Regions from separate parts of the Desulfitobacterium dichloroeliminans LMG P-21439 genome, predicted to be linked through region 1. Evidence: riboswitches for the same ligand, from Rfam matches in the RefSeq annotation. Region 1 holds a riboswitch; the other holds the start of a gene.
The links. Region 1 has a riboswitch for molybdenum cofactor ahead of DESDI_RS09125 (molybdopterin-binding protein). Riboswitches for the same ligand answer to the same signal wherever they lie in the genome.
Positions count from the first base shown of each region.

Region 1 (4,213 bases):
TATTGTGTCCTTCCTTGGGGAGTATGCGCCCAGGTAAATAAACGACGAATTTTTCCGGATCCTTGGCAGGAGGAAGCTTGATAAAGCTCACGATTAAGGCTTAAGTAAATTTGATTGATTCCCTGCCAATTTTGGTAAGGTTGGATATAGAACTCCCATTCATCCATGGCGTTTTTGGCATCCTTTAAAGCAAAGTAAGCGCTCTGAAAGCAACGGCTTATTTCTTTGTTGCAGTCAATAATATCTTTTTTGTGAGGGATAATCAGGGAATCGTCCCAATACTCTCCTAAGTTAATGATTTCGTCCACAGCCCCCGGGGTTTTCGGATCGACTATATGGGGAGAAGTCCCATCCAACAAGGCGATTCCCAATTCTGGTATAACAATCCCATCGATTGAATTATTATCTGAGGAGCAGCAATGATATTCTAAATCATAGCCCGCCTTAACCATTTCTTCCCCAATCTTTTTCATAAAAGTGGATTTCCCCACCCCGGGTCCACCTTTAATAATATAGATTCGTGTGGCATCCGTAGAGGCTAAGTAGTTGTAATAGGAATGAAAGCCAAGATAAGTAACACCACCGGGGAACATTTTTCTAATCACTGGTTTTTTCGACATATTGACTCCCCTTTCTAACGGAATGTTCCTGCAACAATAATACTATTCAAGTGCAGTCTAAAGGGTGACAGATGACATGAAGAATCGAATAATAATAAAAGAGGGTCCAGCTTACGCTGGTCCCTCTCCTTGAGTTAAGGATGCCTGTACCCTTTATAGTCGTAGATGTTCCGCTCCTTCTGCATATCATATTCTTGATAATGCGGGTCTCTCACGGTAACAGGAGATTTGGGACGTGAGACTTTTTTATGTTTTCCCATACCAAAATCCGCCCTTTCTACACTATAGTTTGAGCACCCATGATTATTCTGAGTATATTCCCTCGTCAATATGCAGTTTGCCATGAAAATCTAATTCGTATCAATGGTGATGGTGGTGATTTCTGTAGCGTAATGATGGTTCTATTTTCCGAAGGAACAATGGGGATAGGTACATTGGGGACATTCCAAGCATAATCCACCATGTCCATATTTCGCAATTTCCAATCGGGTCAGACGCTCTCCGGCAAGAATGCGCGTCGCTACAAGGTCAAAGACCGTTTTACGAGAATACATCACACAACCTGGCAATCCCATAATGGGAATACCATCTAGATAGGCCAGTAAAAGCATCGCCCCGGGAAGCACAGGGGTACCATAAGTCACCAGTTCCCCTCCCAGTCCCTTGATAGCAGTTGGAGTCAAATCGTCGGGATCGACAGACATTCCCCCCGTCACTAGGACCATTTCTGCTCCCTGAGCAATGTGTTCACGGATGCGTTCTTGAATCATTTCCACGTTATCATCGGCAAAGGTTTGCCCCAAGAGCTCGGACCCCCATTCGACAACCTTACCTTGGAGCACAGGCCCGAATTTATCTTGAATTCTTCCGTGGTAAACTTCACTTCCGGTAGTGACCACCCCAATCTTTTTGGATTGTAGGGGGCGGATTTGGAGGATGGGTTCCTTAAATTGACGTGTGATTTCTTCTGCTTCCAGAATAACCTTTTCTTCAATCATTAAAGGCACAACTCGCGTACCGGCAATTTTATCGCCTTTCTTTACCGGACGATGATTGTGTAGTGTAGCAAGAATAATATGTTCTATAGAGTTTAAAGCGTAGATGCCTTCCTCGGATGCATAAATCAAGCCATCTTGTTCGGCAATTAGATTAACCTTGCCCTCTTTTGTCTCGCTAAATCCAAGACCAGGACCTGCTACGGCTTTCGCCAGACGCTCTGCTGCTTCATCTTCGTGAATAAGACCCGGCTTCTGGTCCCACACATAGATATGTTCTTTTCCCATACTGAGAAGTACAGGGATATCCTCTTCCTTAACCACATGACCCTTTCTGAAACGAGCATCCTTGGTCTTTCCGGGAATGATTTGTGTCATATCGTGCATTAGCACAGCCCCAATTGCATCTTGTATTTTGATTTTTTGCATTGATATGTCCTCCTTTTCGTATACTGAAGGCATGTTCATTTCTAAACACACCCCGGTTTCAGTAAAACTGAAACGGCCTAACACCATAGAAAAACCCTTAGGCTATTAGGCTCGGGCTATTATATATTATAAACCAAAACTACATAATGGGAAATAAGGTTAAGGACAATATTATTATTGCAATTATTATCATTGCTCATAAGAGGGTTTATTAAAGACCATAGCGAATTTTTACTAATTGGACAATCGAAAGAGGTTATCCTATTTATTTTGAAATGAGGTGAACCACTCCCTATGACAGGTGAAATAACTGGATTCGAGATATTTCAAAGCGATCCCCTTTGGGAGAAATTGCCTGAGTCGTTCTGGGAATACTGTGCTTCCCATGGTAGGATTCGCCAATTTGCAGCGAAACAATTTCTTTTCTTCACCGGTGAAGAAAGTAATTCTGCATATTTTTTGCTCAGTGGCCGAGTGCAAATCTTGCTCATGAGCGAATTTACCGAGAAGATTTTCCGGATTCTTCAAGCCCCCGCTTTTTTTCCGGAGGTAATATTTGATAGCAAAGTCTATCCTTATGCAGCCATCACTACCGAAATATCGGAAGTATTTGTGCTGGATCGAAAGATACTTCTCCAGTATCTTAAGGAAAATCCCTCCAACCTATGGCCTTTTTATCAAAATATGGCCTTGGATCTTCGCCGCGCCTATCGTCAAATTAAGAATATTGCCCTTGGCGATGCCCGATCTCGTTTAGGGGCCAAGATATTTGCTTTGGCGCATGTCCATGGACAAAAGACGGCTGAAGGTATTTTTATTACTATCCCCCTCTCTGCCACGGATTTAGCGGGAATGTGCAGTTTAGCAAGGGAATCCGTAAGTCGTATTATAGGTGAGCTTAAGGACTTGGGAATCTTGAAAATAGAAAAGAAACTCATTACAGTAATTAGCCTTGAGCAATTACAGGAATGGATTCATGAACGCCAAAATTCCCTTTAAACATCCCTTAGAGATCAGGACGGCGGTCAAGAAAATGGGTAAGCCTTTCGTTCGGAAGGCTGTTTTCTAGATAGTCTTCAAGCAGTAGAGCTATTTTTCGATAAACCTTGTGACCTTGAAGCTTCTCTTGGGCAATTCGTGCCAGCTGAGGTTTCCTACCAAGACGTCCTCCCAGATAAAGCTTCCAGCCGGACTCTCCAGATATTATCTTGCCCGTCTTACAAGCGCGGATACAGTCTCCGCAACCAAGACATAGCTCTTCATTAAACACCAATCCCTCTTGCCAAGTTAAGGCTTTTTCTTGACAGGAACGGATACAGGCTTGACAACCGGTACAGTGGCCCTCCGTGAATTTCGGCAATAGATAGCCGATGACACCAATATCCTTAATCTGGGGTTGCGAGCAAGCATTAGGACAACCAGCTAAGCTGATTTTCGGTAGATGATGATAGTGAATTGAGGAAAACTTTGTCGCTAAGTGTGTAGAAAAATCCATATCCTTAAGTAGCTGATTGAGCTGCTCGTAGAGCAATGACCAGTCCTGAGTGGATTTAGGACAATTTTTACGGCAGTGTTCTAGCACAAAACCATCTTCAGTCATTTATACTTCCCCCATTTGCAATAAACTAAAGCATTCTTCTCCATTTTACCAATCCAAACTAATTTTGATGTGTTCTGAGTCACACTTCAGGAGTTATACTTCTGACACCATGAAAATGCCGACCTTTGCCAATAATCTTGGCTAAGGTCGGCATTTTCTTCAGGTATAGTGTTTAATACGGAGCGCGAGCGCTCCCTTGCATCATAGCTAGCTCTGCAGGGCCTTCCAATAGAGCTAGCAGCAGTTGGACAGCCCCTTCGATATCTCCTTGATCTACGGTCTCAGAGGGGCTATGGATATAACGGGTAGGGATAGATATAACGCCTGATGGAATCCCTCCCTTGCTCAAATGGATGGCTCCGGAATCGGTACCACCGTATTCGAGAACCTCCCACTGATAAGGGATATTATATTGCTCAGCAGTATCAGCCATCCAAGATTTGATTTTTGGATGAGTAATCATCGAGCGGTCGAATACTTTAATGGCAGCACCATGACCTAGTTTCACATCCATGGGGTGCGCTTTGGGGGTATCTCCAGTCCCCGTGACATCCAAGGCAATAGCTAAA
Region 1 covers NC_019903.1:1,913,805-1,918,017, forward strand. The annotation lists gene DESDI_RS09120 (PRK06851 family protein) at 1-620, opposite strand, end outside; gene DESDI_RS09125 (molybdopterin-binding protein) at 1,022-2,044, opposite strand; molybdenum cofactor riboswitch at 2,038-2,172, opposite strand; gene DESDI_RS09130 (Crp/Fnr family transcriptional regulator) at 2,339-3,043, shown strand; gene DESDI_RS09135 (4Fe-4S dicluster domain-containing protein) at 3,051-3,644, opposite strand; gene DESDI_RS09140 (M42 family metallopeptidase) at 3,817-4,213, opposite strand, start outside.

Region 2 (4,213 bases), 690 kb from region 1:
TGCCGGATGAACTGCCTGATGAAGAGTATCCATTCCTGCTGACCACGGGCCGCAAACTGCAACATTACAATATCTCCACCCGTTTCTCGGCAGCGCTGGATGAACACGCGCCAGAGGAATTGGCGGAACTGAATCCTAAGGATGCTAAACGATTGGGTATCCAAGACGGTGAGAAAGTTAAAGTAGTTTCCCGCCGCGGCGAGGTAGTGACTAAGGTCTGGGTAACCAAACGAGTCCCACCAGGAGTTCTCTTTATGACCCTGCATTACAAGGAGTCACCAACGAATGTCTTGACTAATGGGGCGTATGATAAAGTAACAAAGACCTATGAGTATAAAGTCTGTGGTGTGCGGGTGGAACCACTTATGCAACCTGCACAATAAGTGAAGCTTAGTTGACTTATTGCGTAATGGATAACACGGCTATGCTTGCAAAACAAGCCAGATTTCTAAGTTCAACGGAGTGGATAAGTAGAGAGAGTGCCAAGCTATGTAAAACGTGCATACTTAGGCACTCTCTCTTTATAAAATGGGCCTATCTGTGCTAAAATAGTGAAAGAAGTTTAATTCATTGATAGATACAAGGGAGAATGATAGATGGGTGCTATTGTCAGTCAAACCCTTCTGCCCATGACTGGAATCATCTTAGCAGGTGGGAAAAGTTCTCGCATGGGCTGTAATAAGGCCTTTATCGAATGGGATGGTGTGCCACTGATTGAGAGAAGTCTGGCTATATTTCACAGGGTTTTTTCGGAAGTTGTCATTAGCAGTAATCATCCGGAGTTATACGCTAACTATGATGTGCAAGTGATTAAAGATAACTATCCTAATCAAGGCCCCTTGGGAGGGTTAGAAGCTTGCCTGAGAGTAGCTCACTATGATTACACATTTTTTGCAGCCTGTGATATGCCCTTATTGAACTCAGATGTTATTCGTTTTATGGCCGAGGAAATTGACGGTAAGGATATCTTAGCCCCCGAGATCGCTGGAGGATTTTATCCTCTCCATGCTTATTACCATAAAAGTTGTCTGACCGTCTTTGAGAAACAGCTGCTTGCTCATCGCTTAAGCCTGAGGGATATTTTTCGTTTATGTAGTGTTCACTATCTAACTGAAGAGGATTTTAAAGATTTTCCAGAGATTCAACGTTATTTAAGTAGTGTCAATACACCTCAAGAGTGTTTAGCACTGCGAAAACAGCAATTGCAATGAAATGATACGATTCTGAGCATTATTCACTGGAGTAGGGTGTTCTAATGGCTTTTCATAAGTGGCAAAATGGTGTATACTGAATATATAAAAAAATGTAGTAAAGATGCAGAGACTATCTTGACAAGAGTTGTATTATTACTTAACTAAATACGTTTTATGCTCCGAAGCTGGCGGCCTAATGTTTTACGATGGTTGTCCAGACAGTGTGAAAGCACCGGGTATGACTGGAAACGGCCATGCCTCCCATTTGGAAAGGAGTCTGTAGGGAATGCGGGAAAGCTCCGCGGTTTTACAGACCGTGGAGCTTTTTTTGATTACTCTAGGGTAGAAAGTAAGTAAGAGGCAAAGGATGGGAAAATCTATGCAAGATCAATATCAACGAAAGATTGAATATTTGAGAATTTCCATTACTGACCGGTGCAATCTACGCTGTCAATATTGCATGCCAGCAGAAGGAGTCCAATGGATTCCCCACGATTCCATATTGACCTTTGAGGAGATTTTACGCGTCATGCAGATCAGCACTTCGCTGGGATTCAAACGGTTTCGCATCACAGGGGGAGAGCCTCTAGTGCGGGCGGGAGTTCTCGAGTTTTTACAGAAAGCATCGCAGATCCCTGGAGTAGAGGATTTGATGATTACGACCAATGGTCTGCTTCTTCCGGAGATGGCTGGGGATTTAAAAAAGGCCGGAGTGAGCAGAGTCAATATTAGTCTAGATACCTTTCATCCCGAAAAATTTAAAGAAATAACTCGTGGAGGGGATGTCAAAAAAGTTATAGAAGGCATTCATCGCTCCTTAGAGGTTGGTCTTCATCCCGTAAAACTTAATGTGGTGGTAGTTCGCGATTTAAATACCCATGAGCTACCACGTTTTATGGAATTGGCTCGGGATTATCCGCTCCATGTGCGTTTTATTGAGCTCATGCCTATTGGAGTTAGCTCGGATAAGCGTAACGAATTTGTTTCTATTGATGAGATGAAAGAGCGCCTTGGTTTAGAGGGGCTAAAACCGACTCATGATATTCGAGGCGGTGGTCCTGCAGAATATATTACTTCTGATGGTTTTAAAGGCAGCATTGGCTTTATCAGCGCTCTAAGCAAGCATTTTTGTAATACCTGCAATCGGGTCCGTTTAACTCCCGATGGTAAGTTGCGTTTGTGCCTGCATAGCGCGAAAGAATTAGATTTCCGCTCATTGTTGAGATCCAACAAGAGCGATGAAGAAGTCAAACAAGCTTTGGCAGAAGCTATTTGGCATAAGCCGGCTGAACATCACATGAACGATGAAGCCTGGCAAGGTCAGCGGATTATGTCCCAGATTGGAGGATAATTATGGAGTTAACGCATTTTGATGAAGAAGGAAGAGCTAGGATGGTCGATGTCTCTGATAAGTCGGAGACCATGCGGGTAGCTACTGCTCGAGGTAAGGTAGAAATGCAACCCGAAACCTTAGAGAGGATTCGCTCAGGTCAGATTGCCAAAGGCGATGTCCTAGCGGTCGCACAGGTTGCGGGAATTATGGCAGCTAAGCAAACCTCTCAGCTTATTCCTATGTGCCACCCCTTAGCTATTACTGGAGCAAAACTAAACTTTGAGATTGTCCCCCCCGGGACCATCGAAATCGAAGGAATTGTCAAGGTTACCGGAAAAACAGGGGTCGAGATGGAAGCGCTTACGGCCGTTAGTGTAGCAGCTTTGACCATCTATGACATGTGCAAGGCTATCGACAAAACGATGGTCATCGGAGAGATTCGTCTTATGGAGAAGACCGGGGGCAAGAGTGGGCATTTTGTCCGTAAGGAAGAGATTGACGGTTAATATAAATTATCGAACAAAGATTTGGAGGAAATGAAAATGGCAAAAATTATTGCAGTATGCACTAGCGAGAAAAAAGGAATGCGGAAGAAGAATGTGGGCGAAGGGGTACTCAAAGTTAATTTTGGGATTGAAGGAGATGCTCACGGTGGAGATTGGCACCGTCAAGTGAGCTTATTGGCTATGGAAAGCATTAAGAAAATGCAAGATATGGGACTTGATGTAGGGCCGGGGGATTTTGCTGAAAACTTAACCACAGAGGGGATTGACTTGGTCAGCTTGCCCATTGGCACAAAAGTCAAGATTGGCGATACTAGTGTAGGGGAAGTGACTCAGATCGGGAAAGAATGCCATACTCGATGTGCTATATACTATCAAGCAGGAGACTGTGTCATGCCTAAGGAAGGAATATTCATCCGCGTTTTGGAAGGCGGACCTATTAGCGTCGGAGATGCTATTGAGGTAATGGAGCAATGCTAAGAGTAGGGATCATTACTGCTAGTGATAAAGGCTCGCAAGGACAAAGAGTGGATCTTTCTGGAGCTGTACTGAAAGATCTCGTCAAAGAGATTGACGGAGAAGCGGTTCTTTATACCATCGTGCCAGATGATCAAGAGATTTTGGCACAGACCATGAAAAAGTGGGTGGATGTGGATGGATTAGATCTTATTCTAACTACTGGGGGAACAGGTTTCTCACCTCGTGATGTTACTCCAGAAGCCACCCTTTCTATCGCTGATCGCATGGTTCCCGGGATTGCTGAAGTAATGCGATATGAAAGCTATAAGATCACTCCCAAAGCGATGTTAAGTCGGGCTGTTGCAGTCTTGCGTAAAAAAACTTTAATCATCAATATGCCAGGTTCTCCTAAAGCAGTTAAAGAGTGTTGGGTAGCCCTTGTACCTGCTTTGCCTCATGGGATCCAAATTCTAAAAGGAGAGGCTAGCGAGTGCGCAACTCCTTCCCATTAATAAGATTGAATTATCACGCATAAGAAAAAAGCAATTGATGCAATCTAAATAAATGTTTGTGCTTGTCACTCCTGTCCTAATCCTGCGTACGCTATAGTAAGCAAAAGTGGAAACGGGGGTGATTTTGTTTTGAAGGCTATTGCTTTTGTTGATTATGAAAATATATGGACTGGACTCTTTAATCAAGGGTATGAATTAACTCCTGAAATTCTC
Region 2 covers NC_019903.1:1,219,100-1,223,312, forward strand. The annotation lists gene fdhF (formate dehydrogenase subunit alpha) at 1-383, shown strand, start outside; gene mobA (molybdenum cofactor guanylyltransferase) at 597-1,211, shown strand; molybdenum cofactor riboswitch at 1,359-1,485, shown strand; gene moaA (GTP 3',8-cyclase MoaA) at 1,573-2,544, shown strand; gene moaC (cyclic pyranopterin monophosphate synthase MoaC) at 2,547-3,032, shown strand; gene DESDI_RS05745 (MOSC domain-containing protein) at 3,069-3,509, shown strand; gene DESDI_RS05750 (MogA/MoaB family molybdenum cofactor biosynthesis protein) at 3,503-4,000, shown strand; gene DESDI_RS05755 (NYN domain-containing protein) at 4,130-4,213, shown strand, end outside.
Region 2: another riboswitch for molybdenum cofactor. It lies ahead of moaA (GTP 3',8-cyclase MoaA); the one in region 1 lies ahead of DESDI_RS09125 (molybdopterin-binding protein).